DNA from 3 places in the Kitasatospora sp. NPDC058478 genome. Region 3 is predicted to be linked to each of the others. Evidence: riboswitches for the same ligand, from Rfam matches in the RefSeq annotation. Region 3 holds a riboswitch; each other region holds the start of a gene.
The links. A riboswitch is a leader RNA that binds a small molecule or an ion and turns the genes downstream of it on or off. The one in region 3 is predicted to bind thiamine pyrophosphate.

Region 1 (7,538 bases), on a different contig from region 3:
GGGGGTGAGCGTGCGGCGGAGCCGCTGGAGGGCGGCGAGCAGTTCGACCGCGTCGTACGGGCGGGCCTCGGCCGTCCGGGCGCAGGCGCCGGCCACTATGGCGTCCAGCCCGGGGCCGACGGCCGGGGCGATCAGCGAGGGGGCGGGGACGTCCTCGTGCAGGTGCTTGTACATGACCTGGACGGGGTTGTCGCCGGTGTGCGGGCGGCGGCCGGTGAGCATCTCGTAGAGCAGGATGCCGGCCGCGTAGACGTCGACCCGCTGGTCGGTGGGGGCGTCCGGGAGGATCTGCTCGGGGGCCAGGTAGGAGACGGTGCCGAGGACCGTGCCGCCGGTCGCGGTGCTGGTCGAGGTGGGCGCGCCGTCGGCGGTGCCGAGGACCCGGACCAGGCCGAAGTCGGCGACCTTGACCAGCCCGTCCTCGGTGATCAGCACGTTCTCGGGCTTGACGTCCCGGTGCACCAGCCCGGCCCGGTGGGCGGCGCCGAGGGCGGCCAGCACCGGCTCCAGCACGTCCAGCGCGGCCCGTACGGACAGTGCGCCGCGGTCGCGCAGCAGGTCCCGCAGGGTGCGGCCGGGCACGTACTCCATGGCGAGGAAGACGTTCGCGCCGTCCGCGCCCTGGTCGAAGACGTTCACCACGTTCGGGTGGGAGAGCCGGGCGACGGCCTTGGCCTCGCGGATGAACCGGGCGGTGAAGCCGTCGTCCCCGGCCAGCGCGGGGTGCATCACCTTGAGGGCGACGACCCGGTCGAGCCGGGTGTCGGTGCCCTTGTAGACGGTGGACATCCCGCCGGTCGCGATGCGCTGCTCGACCCGGTACCGGCCGTCGAGCAGGGTACCGATCAAGGGGTCGTGCAGTGCCATGTCCACCCGGAGAGTCTAGGGCGTGCCTTCAAACCCCCGTCGTCCGCCCGGAGGGCGGGCGTGGCGGCGTTGGGGTGCGTGCATCGCAAGGCGGAGGAGGGAGTCCATGCGGTGGGGGCACCTCCCGGCCGAAGGCTGGGGGCCATCGGCGACCGACGACAACGCGGCGAGGTGCGTGCCCCGGCGTCGGCGCGCAGGCGGGGGTTTGAAGGCACGCCCTCGGGCTCCGGCGGCAGCGGGGCCCGGAGGACATCGCCTCCGGGCCCGGCTGTGCCCGGTTTGTGACACGGCACACGCGGGCGGGTGCCGGGCGTCCCGGTGTCAGAACGCCGGGTGCTCGCGGGTGTCCAGCTCCGCCCGGCCGGCCATCGCCGAGGAGGCCTCGGCGTGGAACCGGCGCGGGATGCGGCCGGCCCGGTGGGCGAACCGGCCCGCCTCGGCGGCGTGCCGCATCGCCTCGGCCATCAGCACCGGGTCCTGCGCCCTGGTCACCGCGGAGGCGAGCATCACCGCCGCGCAGCCCAGCTCCATCGCCAGCGCGACGTCCGAGGCGGTGCCAGCGCCCGCGTCCAGGATCACCGGGACGCCCGCGCCCTCCACGATCAGCTGGAAGTTGTGCGGGTTGCGGATGCCCAGGCCGGAGCCGATCGGCGAGCCCAGCGGCATGATCGCCGCGCAGCCGACGTCCTCCAGCTTGCGCGCCAGCACCGGGTCGTCGTTGGTGTACGGCAGCACCGTGAAGCCGTCGTCGACCAGGGTCTCGGCGGCGTCCAGCAGCTCGATCGGGTCCGGCAGGAGGGTCCGCTCGTCGGCGATCACCTCCAGCTTCACCCAGTCGGTGCCGAGCGCCTCGCGGGCCAGCCGGGCGGTCAGCACGGCCTCCCCGGCGGTGAAGCAGCCCGCCGTGTTGGGCAGTACCCGGATGCCGTTGCGGGTCAGCACGTCCAGGACGGAGCCCTGGGTGCCGGCGTCGACCCGGCGCATCGCCACGGTGGTCAGCTCGGTGCCGGAGGCCAGTAGCGCCCGTTCCAGGATCTCCAGGCTGGGTGCGCCGCCGGTGCCCATGATCAGCCGGGAGCCGAAGGACGCCCCGGCGATGGTCAGCAGGTCGTCGGCCATGTCAGCCTCCCTGGACGGCGGTGAGGATCTCGATCCGGTCGCCCGTCGACAGTTCCGTGGCCGGCCACGAACTGCGCGGCACCACGGCCTCGTTGAGGGCGGCGGCGACGCCGCTGTGGGCGGTGCTGAGGGTGGCCACGACCTCTGCGAGGGTGGTCGTGGTGGACACCCGGCGGGGCTCGCCGTTGACGGTCAGCGCGATCTCGGCCGGTGCGGTCCGGGCCGGCGTGGTCTGGGCCGGCGTGGTCTGGGGTGGTGCGATCTCGGTCATGCGGAGGCCTTCGTGGTGGAGCGGTCGGGGGAGAACCGGGTGGGTGTGAACGGCTGTGCGAGCTCGGGGAGTTCGCCGGTCGCCAGGTACTCGGCGAGCAGGTCGGCGGTCACCGGGGTGAGCAGCACGCCGTTGCGGTAGTGGCCGGTGGCGGCGACCAGCCCGGGCAGCGCGGTCGGGCCCAGCAGCGGGGCGTTGTCCGGCGAGCCGGGCCGCAGCCCGGCCGAGGTCTCCAGCAGCGGGAGTTCGGTGATGCCCGGCACCAACTCGTGGGCGTCGCGCAGCAGTTCGTACACCCCGCCGGCGGTGACGGTGGTGTCGTAGCCCTGCTCCTCGGTGGTCGCGCCGATCACCAGCTCGCCGTTCTCCCGGGGCACCAGGTACAGGTGCTGTCCGCGCACCACCGCGCGGACGTTGCGGGACAGGAACGGCCGGTACGCCTCGGGGATCCGCAGCCGCAGGATCTGCCCCTTCACCGGGCGGACGGCCGGCAGCACGCCCTCCGGCAGTCCGGGCAGCCGGTGGCTGTGCGGGCCGGCCGCGAGCACCACCTGGTCGGCCCTCCGGGTCTCGCCTGTGCCGAGCCGGGCGCCGACCGCGCGGCCGCCCTCGACCAGCAGCCCGACGGCCTCGGCACGGTGGACCACGACCCCGGCGAGCTCGCAGGCGGCCACCAGGGCGGTCAGCAGCCGGCGGGGATCCACCTGGTGGTCGTCCGCGACGTGCAGGCCGCCGCGCACGCCGGGGGCGAGCATCGGCTCCAGCCTGCGGGCCTCCCGGCCGGTCAGCCAGGCCGAGTCCAGGCCGAGCCGCTGGTGGAAGGCGTGCAGCTCGCGCAGTTCCTCGCGGTCGTCGGAGTCCAGCGCGACGGCGATCGTGCCGCACCGGCGGTACCCGGTGTCCAGGCCGCCGCTCGCCTCGGTGAGCTCGGCGGCGAAGTCCCCGTACCGCTGGTTGGAGGCCATGCCGAGGCGCAGCAGCGGCTCCTCCCCGTACTGCAGCTCGGTGACCGGGGCGAGCATCCCGGCCGCGACCCCGGCCGCCCCGCCGCCGGGGGAGGGGTCGACCACGACGATGTTCCGCAACCCGCGCTGCGCGGCGCGCCAGGCGACGGCGAGGCCGATGATGCCCCCGCCGATCACCAGCACGTCGGCGTGGGTTTCCTCGGGCAAGCGTGACAAGGCTGCTCTTCTCCCTTCGCCGGAATGACCCGGATCAGGTTCGGACGGTCGCGGGCCGTGCCAGCCCGCCTCTCAGCCCGGTACGCCGGGCTCCCGTGATGGTGCCCCCACCATAACGCCGGGGGCGGGCCCGGCCGAAGGCCCGTACGCGGGGTGGACGGGCCGGTGGCCCCGGCAGGGCGCTGAGTACAGTGACGGGCGTGGCAGAGCTGAACGCAACGGATCGGGTGGTCGTCGTCGGGGCCGGGCTGGCCGGGGCGCAGTGCGCCCTGAAGCTGCGGCAGGGCGGCTGGCGGGGGCGGATCACGCTGGTCGGGGAGGAGCCGCACGCGCCGTACGACCGGCCGCCGCTCTCCAAGGACGTGCTGCTCGGCAAGGCCGACGCCACCACCCTGGACATCGACTACCCGCACCTGGGCATCGAGCTGCTCACCGGCCGCCGCGCCACCGGCCTCACCCCCGGCGTGCTGCACACCGACGCCGGCGACCTCCCGTACGACGCCCTGGTGATCGCCACCGGCGCCACCCCGCGCGCCCTGCCCGGCGCCGAGCGCGCGCACCTGCTGCACACCCTGGACGACGCGCTGGCGCTGCGCGCCCTGCTGCGGCCCGGCCTGCGGCTGGTGCTGGTCGGCGCGGGCTGGATCGGCGCCGAGGTGTCCACCGCCGCCCGCGCGGCCGGCTGCGAGGTGACGGTGGTCGAGGCGGGCCCGGCGCCCGTCCCCGGCGCGCTGCCGGCCGAGGTCGGTTCGGCGATGGCCGCCTGGTACGCCGAGGCCGGTGTCGACCTGCGCTGCGGGGTCGGCGTGGCCGCCGTCGAGGAGGGCGCGGTGCTGCTCGCGGACGGCTCGCACCTGCCCGCCGACGAGGTCGTGGTAGGCGTCGGCGCCCGGCCCGCGACGGGCTGGCTGGCCGGTTCCGGCGTCGAGCTGGACGGCACCGGCGCCGTCCTGGTGGACGGGCGGCTGCGCACCGGCCTGCCCGGCGTCTTCGCGGCCGGGGACTGCGTCAGCTACCCGTCCGCCCGCTCCGGCGCCCGGCTGGCCGTCCAGCACTGGGACCACGCGTTGCAGTCCGGCGAGGCCGCGGCGGCCGCCGTCCTCGGCGCGGACGCGCCGCCGTACGACCCGGTGCCGTACTTCTGGTCGGAGCAGTTCGGCCGGATGGTCCAGTACGCCGGGCGGCACGCCGAGGGCGACGAACTGCTGTGGCGCGGCGGCTCGCAGGACGCCTCCTGGACGGTGCTCTGGCTGCGCGACGGGGTGCCGAGCGCGCTGCTGGCCGTCGACCGGCCGCGCGACCTGACCCAGGGCCGCAGGCTGATCGAGCGCGGCACCGCGCTGGACCGGGCCCGCGCGGCGGACCCCTCGGTGCCGCTGAAGTCGGCGGTCGCGGGGTAGCGGCTGGTGCGCGGGGGGCTGTGGAGGTGGCAGTCTGGTGGCGTGAGTGAGATTGAAAGCAAGATTGAAGCCCTGGTTTCCGAGTGGATGTACCTGCCCGACATCTCGGAGCAGTGGGGGGTGCGCGTCACCGAGGTGCGCGACCTGGTCCGCACCGGCGGGCTGATCGCCGTCCGGCGGGGCCCCAACAAGTCGCTGCAGGTCCCTGCGGCGTTCATCGACGGCCAGGGGCTGGTCAAGCACCTGTCCGGCACCCTGACCGTGCTGCGCGACTGCGGTTACAACGACGTGGAGATCCTGGAGTGGCTCTTCACCGAGGACCCGTCGCTGCCCGGCAGCCCGATCCAGGCGTTGCAGGAGAACCGCGGCACCGAGGTCAAGCGGCGCGCCCAGGCGATGCTGATCTGATGGCGGCGGACACGCCGCGCCGGCGGCTGGCCGACGCCCGGCTGTACCTGTGCACCGACGCCCGCCGGGAGCAGGGCGACCTCGCCCAGTTCCTGGACGCGGCGCTGGCGGGCGGGGTGGACATCGTCCAGCTCCGGGACAAGGGCCTGGAGGCCAAGCAGGAACTGGAGGCCCTGGAGGTCTTCGCGGACGCCTGCCGCCGCCACGGCAAGCTGCTGGCCGTCAACGACCGCGCCGACGTCGCGCACGCGGCCCGGCCGGACGTGCTGCACCTCGGACAGGACGACCTGCCGGTGCCGGCCGCCCGGGCGATCCTCGGCGACGAGGTGCTGATCGGCCGGTCCTGCCACGCCGAGTCCGAGGTGGACGCGGCGGTCGCCGAGCCCGGCGTGGACTACTTCTGCACCGGCCCGGTCTGGCCGACCCCGACCAAGCCGGGCCGCCCGGCGCCGGGCCTCGGCCTGGTCTCGTACGCGGCGAAGCAGAGCACCGACCGGCCGTGGTTCGCCATCGGCGGCATCGACCTCGGCAACCTCGACGAGGTGCTGGCCGCCGGCGCCCGCCGGGTCGTCGTGGTCCGCGCCATCACGGCCGCGGACGACCCGCAGGCCGCCGCCGCCGAGCTCGCCCGGCGGGTGCGCTCGGCCTGACGGCCCCGGGGGCCGTCACCGTTCTCCGTACCTGCGGATCCTCTTGCGTGCGGATCTCAGTACTTGCGGACGGTGGCGGCCTCGGCCAGGGCCAGCAGCACCGTGCGGGCCTGCTCGTCGGCCAGCGGCGCCGCCTCCAGCGCGGCCAGGGACTGCCGCATCAGCTCGTCGATCCGGCGCTCCACCCGCTCGGGCGCGCCGCTGCGGGCCACCAGGTCGCGCAGCCCGGCGACCTCCTCGGGCACCAGGTCCGGCGCGCCGAGCCGCTCGTCCAGGTGCCGGGCGTCGGCGGCCGGCAGGCCCCGCATCGCGTGCGCCACCAGCAGGGTGCGCTTGCCCTCGCGCAGGTCGTCCCCGGCCGGCTTGCCGGTGACCGCCGGATCGCCGAAGACGCCGAGCAGGTCGTCCCGCAGCTGGAAGGCCTCGCCCAGCGGCAGCCCGAACGCCCCCAGCGCCGCCACCAGCTCCGGGCCGGCCCCGGCCAGCAGCGCGCCGACCTGGAGGGGGCGCTCGATCGTGTACTTCGCCGACTTGTAGTGCAGCACCGTCTGCGCCCGGTCGAGCGCGCCCTCGTCGGCGGAGTCGCCGGCCACCGGCTCCAGGACGTCCAGGTACTGGCCGACCATGACCTCGGTGCGCATCAGGTCGAACACCGGCTTGGCGGCCAGCACGGCGGCCGGCTCCAGGCCCGAGCGCAGGAACAGCTCGTCGCACCAGATCAGCAGCAGGTCGCCGAGCAGCACCGCCGCCGAGGCGCCGTACTGCTCGCGGTCGCCGCGCCAGCCGTTCGCCCGGTGCAGCGCCTCGAAGCGGCGGTGGATCGAGGGCAGGCCGCGGCGGGTGTCGCTGCGGTCCATCAGGTCGTCGTGCACCAGGGCGCTCGCCTGGAGCAGTTCCAGCGCGGCCGCCGCGTTCGCGATACCCTCGCCGCCGGCCGGGCCGCCGGCGCCGCGCCAGCCCCAGTAGCAGAAGGCCGGGCGCAGCCGCTTGCCGCCGTCCAGCAGGAAGTCGCGCAGGGCATCTGCGGCGGGCACGAGCTGCGGGGAGATCTTGTCCAACAGGGCGGACTGGCCGTCCATGAACGCGGCGAGGGCGGCGTTGACGCGCGCGCGGACGTCCTCCACGTCTATGGGGTTGGCCGGCCGGTTGCTGGACGAGGTCACGATGAGGCTCCGCTGGTTCGCTGGGGTGCAGCAAGCGTAGCGGGGCGACTGGGAACGGATGTGCGAGCCGGCGTGCGGGCCGGCGGGCGCGGGCTTCGAGCGCCGGTCGGAATTCGTCGGACCACGGACGGAGTATCGTCCACCGCTTGTCTCAATCCGTGGTACCGAGTTGTCCGGCCCCTTCGAACGCCCGATAACCTGCCAGCATGGCACTCGGCATCGCTTCCACCAGACCGGACCGCGCACTGACGGTCCGCGAACTCCTGGCAGCCGGAAAGCGGTCCTTCTCCTTCGAGTTCATGCCCCCGCGCACCGAGGTCGGCGAGCAGAGACTCTGGGACGCCATCCGCCGGCTCGAACCGCTGGACCCCAACTTCGTCTGCATGACGTACGGCGCGGGCGGCTCCTCGCGCGAGCGCACCGTCAACATCGTCGGCCGGATCGCCACCGAGACCACGCTGACCCCGGTCGCCCACCTG
Region 2 (7,538 bases), on a different contig from region 3:
AGGTCGAGCACCGCGAAGCCGTACCGGCCCGGCTCCACCGCCGGCCCGACCGGGACGGCCACCCGGATCAGCACCGTGCCCTCGCCCTCCGGCACGTCCTCGTACCGGGCGACGGACGGGCCCGCCCCGGCGATCCCGGCCTCGGCCAGCCGCCGGCACAGCTCCGCGAACAGCGGGCCGATCACCGGTCCGATGTCCTCCGGCTCATAACTCGCGGCCACCGCGGTCAGTTCGGCCACCCGGACGGACGGCACCCGCTTCAGCACGACGTCGTGTGCGGACATGCTCCCCTCGCTCTCGATCGTCCGGAGCCTCGCCTCCACCCTGGTCAGCCGCTGCTCGTCCGCGGCGATCGCCTCGGCGAGTTGGGCCCGACGCAGCCGCAGCATCCCGCGCAGTTCGGCCGCGTCCACCTGCTCGTCCAGGAGGGCCCGCACCTGCTGCAGCGTGAAGCCGAGCTCCTTGAGCGCGATCACCCGGTTGAGCCGGGCGAGTTGGGACGCCTCGTAGGACCGGTACCCGCTGACCGGGTCCACCCTGGCGGGCCGCAGCAGCCCGATCGCGTCGTAGTGGCGCAGCATCCGCACCGACACCCGGCCGTGGCTGGCGAAGTCTCCGATGTTCAACATGGTGCCCCCACTCCACCCCCTGCCACCGTGTCAGGGTCAACCCCCGCCGGCCGCAAACGCGAAAGGCGGGTGCCGAGTGATCTCGGCACCCGCCCTGAGCAGGTGGTTCTCCAACCAGCGGAGAGCGTGGGATTCGAACCCACGGTACGGGGTCACCGCACGACAGTTTTCAAGACTGTTCCCTTAGGCCGCTCGGGCAGCTCTCCAGGCGGAGGTCAGCCTAACGGGTCCGGCGGGGTTCGGTGCACACCGTTTCGTGCGGGTGGGGGTCAGCTGTCGCCGTCCCGCTGGCCGAGGGTGACCTTGGTGTTGAACTGCTGGCCGTTGCGGGTGTACTCGACGTCGACGGTCTCGCCGGGCTTGTGCGTCCAGATCCGGCTGACCAGGGCGGGGCCGTTGTCGATCGGGACTCCGCCGAGCTTGGTGATGACGTCGCCCGGCTTGAGACCGGCCTTGTCGGCGGCGCCTCCGGGGGTGACGGCCGGCTGGCCCTGGATGTCGCGGGTCTGGATCTGCGCGCCGTCGCCCTTGTAGTCGTCGTTGCGCAGCACGTCGAGCTTGGCGTAGACCGGCTTGCCGGTCTTGATCAGGGTGTCGGCGACCCACTTGGCCTGGTTGATCGGAATGGCGAAGCCGAGGCCGATGCTGCCGGCCCGGCCGTTGGCGGAGGCGTTGGACTGGATCGCCGAGTTGATGCCGATCACCGAGCCGCTGGAGTCGAGCAGCGGGCCGCCGGAGTTGCCGGGGTTGATCGAGGCGTCGGTCTGCAGGGCGTTCATGTAGGAGGACTGGCCGCCGGTCTCGTCGCCGGAGGCGACCGGGCGGTCCTTGGCGCTGACGATGCCGCTGGTGACGGTGGACTCCAGGCCGTACGGCGCACCGATCGCGACGGTGGCGTCACCGACGTTGACCTTGTCGGAGTCGGCCAGCGGAAGCGGGGCCAGCTTGCTCTTCGGCGGGTTGTCGATCTTGACCACGGCGACGTCGTAGCCCTCGGCGTGGCCCAGCACGGACGCGTTGTAGGACGTGCCGTCGGCGAACTTGACGGTCAGTTTGCCGCCGTTGAGGGTCGGCGCGACCACGTGGTTGTTGGTGAGGATGTGGCCCTCGGTGTCGAAGACGAAGCCGGTGCCGGTGCCCGACTCGCCGTTGCCCTGCGCCTTGATGGTGACGACGCTGGGCAGCGCCTTCTGCGCGATGCCGGCGATCGAGCCGGGGGCGGGCTCGTTCTTCTGGGTGTTGCTGGCCTGGACGGTGGTGCTGCGGTGGTCGTCGGCGCTGTTGGTGCGGTCGTTGCGGTCCGCGACGGTCACGCCGAGCGCCCCGCCGGCCACGCCGGCGACCAGCGCGACGGCTGCGATCAGGGCGACCAGGCCGCCGCGCTTCTTGCGCGGGCCGCCGGGGCCGCCGGGGTAGTCGGCCGGGTAGCCGAGCGGTCCGGCCGGGCCGCCCGGGTAGCCCGCGCCGCCGCCGGCGTCGTGGGCGGCGCCCCAGCCGCCGAGCGGCTGGCCGGCGCCGAACGGGTGGTGGCCGGGCGCGGGGTGCGCGGCGGGCGCGCCGGGTGCGGCCGGGGTGCCGTACGGGTCGTGCGGGCCGGCGGCGGGGACGCCGTGGGCCGGGGTGGCGTACGGGTTGGCACCCGGCGGCAGGGCCGGGCTCTCGGCGACGGGTGCGACAGGTGCGACGGGTACCGCCGGCGCGGCCGGGACCGGCGGGGCGGGCGGCAGGACGGGCGGCGGCGCGTCGATGTAGCCGGTGGCGGCGTCGACCGGGGCGGTCGGCGCGTCGGCGACCGGCGCGGCCGGGGCCTGCGGGGCCGCCTCCGGCGCGGGGACCTTGGTGAAGGCCACGGTGGGCTGGTACCCGCCCTCGGCCGGAACACCATCGGTCGGCGCGCCTTCGGTCGGCGCGGCCTCAGCCGGTGCGGCCTCGGCGGCCGGCGCGGCCGCGGGCTCGGGGACCCGGCCGAAGGCCAGTGTCGGCTGGTGCCCGCCCGAGGCGTGGCCGTCGGAAGCGGGAACAGCCGCCGCCTGGCCGCCCGAGGGCTGCTCCCCCTGCGGCCCGGTGGGCCCAACCTCGCGCTCGGTGCTCACGAACGACCTCCATAGCTGACAGAACCAAGGACCATAGTTTTTCGTACTGCCGATTCGATTGCCGTAAGGACCCCTCTGAATAACTCATAAGAATCCTTAGCCGCCGCCGACAGCCGGGCCGCCGACCAGGCTGTCCTGCGCCGACGACCGAGCCGATCACCAAGCCGACGACCGAGCCGACGAGCAACTCGACGGCCGAACCGGCGACCAGGCCGACGACCGGAGGCTCCCCCACCTCCGCCGGACGTCCCGCGATGCGGGCCGCACACCCCGTGGCCTTGGCGTTCACCCCCGGGCCGGTTAGCCTGTCGCTCACAACTGACACGCGGGAGCTTGGACCGACCAGGCTGAGAGTGCGCTGGTCGACCGTACGCCACGGGATCGTGGGCGGACCGTCGAGGGGGCGCAGACCGCCGGAACCTGTCCGGGTAATGCCGGCGTAGGGAGTATCGGCCATGTCGCCTGCTTCGCCATCCTCTTCTTCGGGCGCGCCCGCGTCCAAGGGTTTCCCCGAACCGTCCCCGACCGCTCACGACGGTGACAGCGGTGACAGCGGTCGCCCGGGCCCCACCGACACGGCGACCGCCGTCCTGGACCGCCCGGAGCGTGCCGAGGCACCGCTCGTACTGGACACCGAGCCGCCGCGCACGCTGCGCTTCCGGGACCACTTCGCGCTCTGGATGAACCTGGGCGTCAGCCTGATCGGCTTCTCCACCGCCGCGACCGTGCTCGGCGCCAAGGGCAGCGAGCTGTCGCTGGCCGCCGCGGTGACCGCGATCGTGGCCGGCACCGTGGTCGGCACCGCGATGCTCGGCGTGGCCGCGCTGATCGGGGCCCGTACCGGTGCGCCCGCGATGGCGAACCTGCGCGGGCTGTTCGGCACCCGGCTGTCGTACGTCCCGACGGTGCTGAACATCGTCCAGTGCGTCGGCTGGGGCGTGTTCGAGCTGCTCACGATCGCGGTGGGCGCGCAGACCGTCGCCCACACCGACGGCTACCGCTGGCTGTTCGTGCTCCTGGCGGGCGCGCTGACCACCGCGCTGACCATCTGGCCGCTGGGCTCGATCGCGGTGCTGCGCCGCTTCGTGGCCGGTGCGGTCGCCGTCGCGATGGTGTACTTCACCGTCCAGTTGGGCCGCCAGGGGGTGCCCGACCCGGGCGCCGGCAACTGGCACGGCTTCCTGGGCGCCACCGACGCGATGATCGCGGTGTCGATCTCCTTCGTCCCGCTGGCCGCCGACTACACCCGGCACTCGCGCACCGCGCGCTCGGCGTTCTGGGGCAGCTTCTCCGGCTACACGATCGCCCAGGTCTGGTGCTACGTGCTCGGCCTGATGGCCCTGCTGCAGTCCGACGGCGACCCGAACAGGATCTTCGACTCCTTCCTCGGCGTCTGGGCCGGCTGGCTGTTCCTGCTGGTGCTGGTGCTGCGCGAGACGGACCAGTCCTTCGCCAACGTGTACTCGACCGCGATGTCGGTGCAGAACCTGCTGCCGAAGGTGGACCGCCGGGTGCTGACCGGCGGGATCGGCCTGCTGATCACCGTGCTGGCCCTGCAGATCGACAAGTTCACCGACACCTACACCAACTTCCTCGGCCTGATCGGCTCGGTCTTCGTGCCGCTGCTGGCGGTGCTGGCGGTGGACTACTTCTTCGGCGCCGGCCGGTACGGCTGGAACCTCTCCGCCGACGCGCCCTCGCGCCGCCTGATGCTGCTGCCGTGGGTGCTGGGCTTCGCGGTCTACCAGTTCATCGCGCCGACCGCGGTGGCCGGCTGGTGGACGGACTTCTGGACCTCCGCCCAGGACGCCCTGGACTTCACCCCGCAGGAGTGGACGTCGGCCTCGCTGTTCGCCTTCCTGGTGCCGGCCCTGGTCACCTGGGCGCTCACCCCGCTGACCCGCAGGACGGCGCGGAGCTGACCGACCGGCACCGAAGACGGCCCCGCGGATTGGGGCCGTCTTCGCCTGCGCGTCACTTCCGCCGCCTATCGTGGGGCCCGTGACCAGCACAGACCCGTCCTCGACGGCGGCGCGCACCACGCCGCCCGTCCAGGTGATCGCCCACCGCGGTTCCTCGCACGCCCTGCCCGAGCACACCCTGGCGGCGTACCGGCGCGCGCTCGACGAGGGCGCGGACGCGGTCGAGTGCGACGTCCGGCTGACCGCCGACGGCGAGCTGGTCTGCGTGCACGACCGCCGGATCGGCCGGGTCTCCAACGGCCAGGGCACCGTCTCGGCGATGACGCTGGCCGAGCTGGAGGCGTACGACTTCGGCGCCTGGAAGACCGGCCGCCCCAGCACCGACCCCGAACTGCGCGGCGTGCTGCGGCTGGAGCGGCTGCTGGAGCTGGTGGTGGACTGCGGCCGCCCGGTGGACCTGGCGATCGAGACCAAGCACCCGGTGCGCTACCGCGGCCGGGTGGAGGCCGAGCTGCTGCGGACGCTCGAACGCTTCAAGATCGGCGCGAGCCGGGAGGGCGAGCGCCCAGCGGCCCGGATCATGAGCTTCTCCTCGGTGGGGCTGGACCGGGTGGCGGCCTCGGCGCCGGAGTACCGGCGGGTGTTCCTGTTCGAACGGACCCTGCCGCTGCTCGGCCGGCTGCGCCCGGGCTCCCCGCTGCCGGGCGGGGCGCGGATCGCCGGGCCGGGCATCGACCTGGTGCGGGCCCGCCCGCAGCTGGTGACGCGGCTGCGCGAGCTGGGGCACGAGGTGCACGTGTGGACCGTGGACGAACCGGCCGACGTGGAACTGTGCCTGGAGCTCGGGGTGTCCGCGATCATCACCAACCGGCCCGCCGAGGTCCTGGCGCAGCTCGGGCGGTGATCCGCCGTCGGGCGGCGGGCCGCCCGCAAATCCACCCGCAAAGCCCGGACACAACCTGATCGTTCTGGTCGGCAGTCAAACCTTCCGGGCCCGTTATTGCCGGAATTCATGCACCGGGGCGACGCAGGGTGAGCACGGAATGACCTCAGGTCCACCCTCGGTCGCAATCGCTTGAAATGTCCTCGCGGGATCGTCCGGCGGTCGTTTCCGACGCATTACCAAGGGGCATCTCTCCCTCGGCATACGCTGAAGGAGGTCCGGGGGTGGCGTTGATGGTGGCGCGTGAAGTGCCGACTTCATCGACCATGGCAGTGCCGCACGGCCCGGCGAGTGTCGGGGTCGCACGGCGCCGACTGCGTCGAGATCTCGGCGACCGGCAGATACCGGAGCCGGTCATTGATGATGCCGTATTGATCCTTTCCGAACTGCTGAGCAACGCCTGTCGGTACGCCCGTCCGCTCGGCCCGCTGCGGGCCCTGGGGCGCGGCGCGCGGGCCGAGGTGGTGGACCAGCTGCTGGTCGGCGTCCCCTCCGGGACGCACCCCGCCACGGGCGGCCGGGAGCGCGAGGAGCACGGGAGCGGAACGGACGGCGGCGTGCTGGTCCGCTGGCAGCTGCACGCCGACGGCGTGCTCACCCTGGAGGTCACCGACGGCGGCGCGACCACCCGGCCGCTGCCCGCCGGCCCCTCGCTGACCTCGCGCGGCGGTCGCGGCCTGAACATCGTCGGCCAGCTGGCCAGCGACTGGGGCGTGCGCGACGCGCCCGGCGAGGTGACGGTCTGGGCGGCGCTGCCCGCCCGGGCCCGGCACGCCCGGCGCACCGGTGGTGACGCCCGCAGCGCCTGAACCGACGCGCGCCCCCCACCCGTCCGCCCGGCGCGTGCCCGCGCGCCGGGGGAACGTCAGTAGGCTGCCCGGAGCAAAGGACCACCGTTCCCGGGAGAGCCGCACCATGGGCAAGAAGGCCGCCAAGAAGGCGCCGCAGCGTCAGTCCACCACCGCCGTCGCGGGCGAGGTCCCCGTGGTGGGGGCCCGCGAGAACTGCCCCTGCGGTTCGGGCCGCCGGTACAAGGCCTGTCACGGCCGGGAGGCCTCGCACGCGGTGCAGGAGCTGGTGCACCGCCCGTTCGAGGGCCTGGCGGGCGAGGCCGACTGGGTCGCGCTGCGCGAGCTGGTGCCCGCCGCCACGGTGCCGCTGACGCTGGCCGCCGGGGTGGCCGAGGGCGCCACCGGCGACGTCCCGTCGGTGACCCTGGCCACCGTGCTGCCGCTGGCCTGGCCGGCCCTGCGCCGCCAGGACGGCTCCATCCTGCTCGGCCTGCAGACCCAGTCCTCCTCCGGCGACCTCAGCCGCGACCTCGCGGACGCCCTGGAGCTGGCGCTGGCCACCGAGCCGGGCAACCCGGTGCCGTCCCGCCGGACCGAGGCGGGCGGACGCCGGCTCCAGGACCTGCTGGACGTCAACGCCGCGTTCACGCCCGCCGTGCACACCGGCTTCGAGTTCTGGCTGGAGGACGCCGAGACCGCGACCGGCGAGGTCGCCGCCTCCCTGGAGCGCGCCAACGCCTCGGCCATCCCGACCGAGAAGCTGGCGAGCGCCGACGCCGCCTACTGGTGCGGCACCCCCGACAAGAACCACCTGCGCTGGGTGATGACCGTGCCCGAGGAGCGGCTGCTGGACGCGCTGGCCCGGCTGAGCGCCGCCGACCAGTCCTCGCTCGGCCCGGACACCCGCCTGGTCGGCTCGTTCCGCGCGCACGGCCTGACCGTCCCGGTCTGGGACCTCCCGCTCGCCATGACCGCCGCCGACTGCGAGAAGCCGGCCGCCGAGTTCGCCGAGCGGCTGGCCTCGGTACTCGCCGACGAGACCCCGTTGACCGCCGAGGAGCGGCGCGCCCGCGCGAACCTGGTGAACCGTCAGGTCACCTTGAACTAAAGCGCCCGGGATCCGGGTGATACGCGTCACATTGTCGCCATGAAGCCGCAAT
Region 3 (3,974 bases):
TCATCCGGCGGGCCGCCCGCTGCCCCCTGGTGCCGTGGCCTGCCCGACGCACTATCCGCAGGACGCCGTCCTCCTCGATGACGTCCACCTCATCCCCGGGACGCAGGCCGCACTTCTCGCGAAGATCCGCAGGGATCGTGACCTGCCCCTTGCTGTTGAGCCGCATCTCCCGCCTCCGAAGTAGCACGTATTACCACTACCACGTAATACTAGCTCGGCGACCGGATCCCCCAGTGGCCCAAGTGCGGCGCCGTGGCCCAGGCATGCCGAAGCGCTGCCACAGGAACAGCGAGACACCCGGAGCAGCGCTTCGACAGAACGACGTCAGTCGGCGAGGGGGAGGTAGACCCGGTTGCCCTGGGCGGCGAACTCGGCGGACTTCTCCGCCATGCCTGCCAGGGCCTCGGCGTCGAACTCGGTCTCCACGGCACTGGAACCCTCGCCGTGCTCGGCGCGGATCTTCTGACTGATCTTCATCGAGCAGAACTTCGGGCCGCACATGGAGCAGAAGTGGGCCGTCTTGGCGGGTTCGGCGGGGAGGGTCTCGTCGTGGAAGGCGCGGGCGGTCTCCGGGTCGAGGGCCAGGTTGAACTGGTCCTCCCAGCGGAACTCGAAGCGGGCGTCGGAGAGGGCGTCGTCCCAGTCCTGGGCGCCGGGGTGGCCCTTGGCGAGGTCGGCGGCGTGGGCGGCGATCTTGTAGGTGATCACGCCGGTCTTGACGTCGTCGCGGTTGGGCAGGCCCAGGTGCTCCTTGGGCGTGACGTAGCAGAGCATCGCGGTGCCCCACCAGGCGATCATCGCGGCGCCGATGCCCGAGGTGATGTGGTCGTAGCCGGGGGCGACGTCGGTGGTGAGCGGGCCGAGGGTGTAGAACGGCGCCTCGTCGCAGATCTCCTGCTGGAGATCCATGTTCTCCTTGATCTTGTGCATCGGGACGTGGCCCGGGCCCTCGATCATCACCTGGACGTCGCGCTCGCGGGCGATCCGGCCGAGCTCGCCGAGGGTGCGCAGTTCGGCGAACTGCGCCTCGTCGTTGGCGTCCGCGATGGAGCCGGGGCGCAGGCCGTCGCCGAGCGAGAAGGTGACGTCGTAGCGCGCGAGGATGTCGCAGAGCTCCTCGAAGTTGCTGTAGAGGAAGTTCTCCTGGTGGTGCGCCAGGCACCAGGCGGCCATGATCGAGCCGCCGCGCGAGACGATGCCGGTCTTGCGGCGGGCGGTCAGCGGGACGTACCGGAGCAGGACGCCGGCGTGGACGGTCATGTAGTCGACGCCCTGCTCGCACTGCTCGATGACGGTGTCCCGGTACACCTCCCAGCTCAGGTCCTCGGCCTTGCCGTCGACCTTCTCCAGGGCCTGGTAGAGCGGCACGGTGCCGATCGGCACGGGGGAGTTGCGCAGGATCCACTCGCGGGTGGTGTGGATGTTGCGGCCGGTGGAGAGGTCCATGACGGTGTCGGCGCCCCAACGGGTGGCCCAGGTCATCTTCTCCACCTCCTCCTCGATCGAGGAGGTGACGGCGGAGTTGCCGATGTTGGCGTTGATCTTCACCAGGAAGTTGGTGCCGATGATCGCCGGCTCCACCTCGGGGTGGTTCACGTTGACCGGGATGACGGCCCGGCCGCGGGCCACCTCGGCCCGCACGTACTCGGGGGCGAGGCCCTCGCGCAGCGCCACGAACTCCATCTCGGGGGTGACCACGCCCCGCTTGGCGTAGGCGAGTTGGGTGACGGCGGCACCGCCGCGGCCGCGCAGCGGGCGGCGCGGGCGGCCCGGGAAGACGGCGTCCAGGTTGCGCAGGTTCCCGCCGCGCGGCGAGGTGTGCTTGATCCCGTCGTCCTCGGGGCGCGCCTCGCGGCCGTCGTACTCCTCGACGTCGCCGCGCAGGCGGATCCAGGCGTCGCGCAGGGCGGGCAGGCCGCGCCGCACGTCGGGTTCGTAGGCCTGGTCGGTGTACGGGCCGGAGGTGTCGTACAGCGGGACGGTCCTGCCGTTGGTGAGCTGCACCTCGCGGTACGGGACCCGCAGGTCGGGCCGGGACCCTTCGCGGTAGGCCTTGCGCCAGGCCGGGGTGGGGTAGCCGGTGCCGGCGCTGGTGACGGAGGCGGTGGCGGTGGCGGCCTCGCCGGTCTCGCTGCCGCCGGCCTCGGTGCCGCTGTTCCCGGTGCTGCGGGCAGGCTGCGGCTGTGCTTCGAACGTGGTCATCTGACCTCAAACTCCCTACGCCGGCATTACCCGGTCAGGTTCCTGCGGTCGACGCAGCCGTCGGTCCGTCCGTCGACGTCCCGGTCAGCGCCCTCTCAGCCCGGTGCTCCGAGCTCCCGCGTCGGCAGGCGGTGTTGCCTGCACATGACGCCCAACACCGTAGCGAGCCGATCGCCGCAGGTCCAGCACGCCTCCGGCCGGCCGGACGCCGCGCCGGGAACGCCGAAGGCCCGGCCCCCGTCCAGGGGGCCGGGCCTCGGGCGGTTGCTCAGCCCTTGGCGGCCTTCTTCACCAGGACCACCACGGCGGCGGCGATGCCGGCGACGACCAGCACCTTGATCAGAATGCTCAGCAGGGCGCCGACGACACCGAAGACGAATCCCACGATGTTCCAGAGCAGCACCAGGACCAGCACCGGGATGACGATGTTCCGCACCCAGGAGGGCAGCGACTTCCAGAGCTCAGCCATGACCGTTCCTTCTCTCCCCGTGGGGTCGGCTGCCGTCCGGTGCCGCATCCCGCTTGCTTTCGGTACTTCGATCGTACGGGGACACGAGTGCCGGAACGAGGCCCGATGGCCCGGAGAGAACCCCTAGATCACCCCGACCCGGGGCCCCGGGGAGACCCGGGTACGGGCATCGGGGACGACCCCCGGAAAGGGCCCCGCACCCCATGCGACCAGCGGTCAGACCGGCCAGCGCTCGCCGCGCCAGGCGGCGTCCCAGAACATCCACTCGTAGCGCGAGGTGGTCGTGAAGTGCTCGACGACCCGGCGCCGTTCGGCCGGGGAGATCTCCTCGCCGAGGCGGTCGGTGAGCGCCAGCACCCGGCGGACGACGGACTGGAACGCCTCGTCGCCGTAGGTGGCGATCCACTTGGCGTACAGCGGGTCGGGGGAGCCCTGGGCGAGCAGCGCCTCGCCGACCCGGGCGTAGATCCAGTAGCAGGGCAGCACCGCGCCGACGGCCTCGGCGAAGGAGCCGCCATAGACGGTGGCCAGCAGGTAGCTGGTGTAGGCCCGGGTGGTGGGCAGCACCGGTTCGGCGGCGGCCTGCTCGGCGCTGCCGCCGAAGGCGGTCAGGAACTCGGCGTGCATGCCCTGTTCGGCGGCCAGCGCGCCGACCGCGTCGTCGGCGAAGGCCCGCACGTCCTCCTCGCCGGGCGCCTTGGCGGCGCAGACGGCGAGCGCGCGGGCGTAGTCGCGCAGGTAGTGCGAGTCCTGGACGACGAAGTGGCGGAAGGCCGCACGCGGCAGGGTGCCGTCGGTGAGGCCGCCGATGAAGGGGTGGGCGAGGATCTCGGCGTACACCGGCTCGATGGCCGCCCAGAGTTCTTCCGTCAGGCTCTTGCTCATGCCCAGGACCCTAGACGGTCGGCCGCGGCCGGCCCACGGACGGTCAGTCCCCGGCAGGTCCCCGGCCGGTTCCCGGTCGGTCCGCAGACGGTCAGCCCTCGGGCGGGGAGAACACCACCAGGACCCGCAGTTCCTCGGTGACGTGGTGGAAGCGGTGCTCGGTGCCGGCCGGGACGTAGACGACGGTGCCGCGCCCGACCGTGGCGGTCTCGGCGCCGACGGTCAGTTCGGCGCGGCCGCTGATCACCTGGTAGATCTCGTCCTGGTCGTGCGCGGTCTGCGGGTCGGTGTCGCCGGGGGAGAGCGCGTAGAGCCCGGCGGACATCCGCGGTTCGCGCAGGAAGCGCAGGTACGCGCCGTCGTTCGCCGCGCGTTCGACGTCCAGTTCGTCCAACCGGAACAGCTTCACCGCTGCTCC

Region 1: another riboswitch for thiamine pyrophosphate. It lies ahead of thiO (glycine oxidase ThiO); the one in region 3 lies ahead of thiC (phosphomethylpyrimidine synthase ThiC).
Region 2: another riboswitch for thiamine pyrophosphate. It lies ahead of ACFWPT_RS36820 (purine-cytosine permease family protein); the one in region 3 lies ahead of thiC (phosphomethylpyrimidine synthase ThiC).

The regions. Positions count from the first base shown of each region.
Region 1 is NZ_JBHXML010000022.1:7,038-14,575, reverse strand. Features, by position in the region: gene pknB (Stk1 family PASTA domain-containing Ser/Thr kinase) at 1-867, opposite strand, end outside; gene ACFWPT_RS14390 (thiazole synthase) at 1,189-1,986, opposite strand; gene thiS (sulfur carrier protein ThiS) at 1,988-2,257, opposite strand; gene thiO (glycine oxidase ThiO) at 2,254-3,429, opposite strand; TPP riboswitch at 3,433-3,545, opposite strand; gene ACFWPT_RS14375 (NAD(P)/FAD-dependent oxidoreductase) at 3,630-4,838, shown strand; gene ACFWPT_RS14370 (Rv2175c family DNA-binding protein) at 4,881-5,246, shown strand; gene thiE (thiamine phosphate synthase) at 5,246-5,896, shown strand; gene ACFWPT_RS14360 (polyprenyl synthetase family protein) at 5,953-7,059, opposite strand; gene metF (methylenetetrahydrofolate reductase [NAD(P)H]) at 7,266-7,538, shown strand, end outside.
Region 2 is NZ_JBHXML010000095.1:8,736-16,273, forward strand. Features, by position in the region: gene ACFWPT_RS36805 (MerR family transcriptional regulator) at 1-629, opposite strand, end outside; tRNA gene ACFWPT_RS36810 (tRNA-Ser) at 748-835, opposite strand; gene ACFWPT_RS36815 (S1C family serine protease) at 899-2,722, opposite strand; TPP riboswitch at 3,038-3,185, shown strand; gene ACFWPT_RS36820 (purine-cytosine permease family protein) at 3,178-4,644, shown strand; gene ACFWPT_RS36825 (glycerophosphodiester phosphodiesterase family protein) at 4,724-5,548, shown strand; gene ACFWPT_RS36830 (ATP-binding protein) at 5,959-6,396, shown strand; gene ACFWPT_RS36835 (DUF5926 family protein) at 6,503-7,486, shown strand.
Region 3 is NZ_JBHXML010000031.1:41,104-45,077, forward strand. Features, by position in the region: gene ACFWPT_RS18880 (AbrB/MazE/SpoVT family DNA-binding domain-containing protein) at 1-166, opposite strand, end outside; gene thiC (phosphomethylpyrimidine synthase ThiC) at 325-2,202, opposite strand; TPP riboswitch at 2,198-2,332, opposite strand; gene ACFWPT_RS18890 (DUF5326 family protein) at 2,471-2,671, opposite strand; gene tenA (thiaminase II) at 2,888-3,556, opposite strand; gene ACFWPT_RS18900 (cupin domain-containing protein) at 3,648-3,965, opposite strand.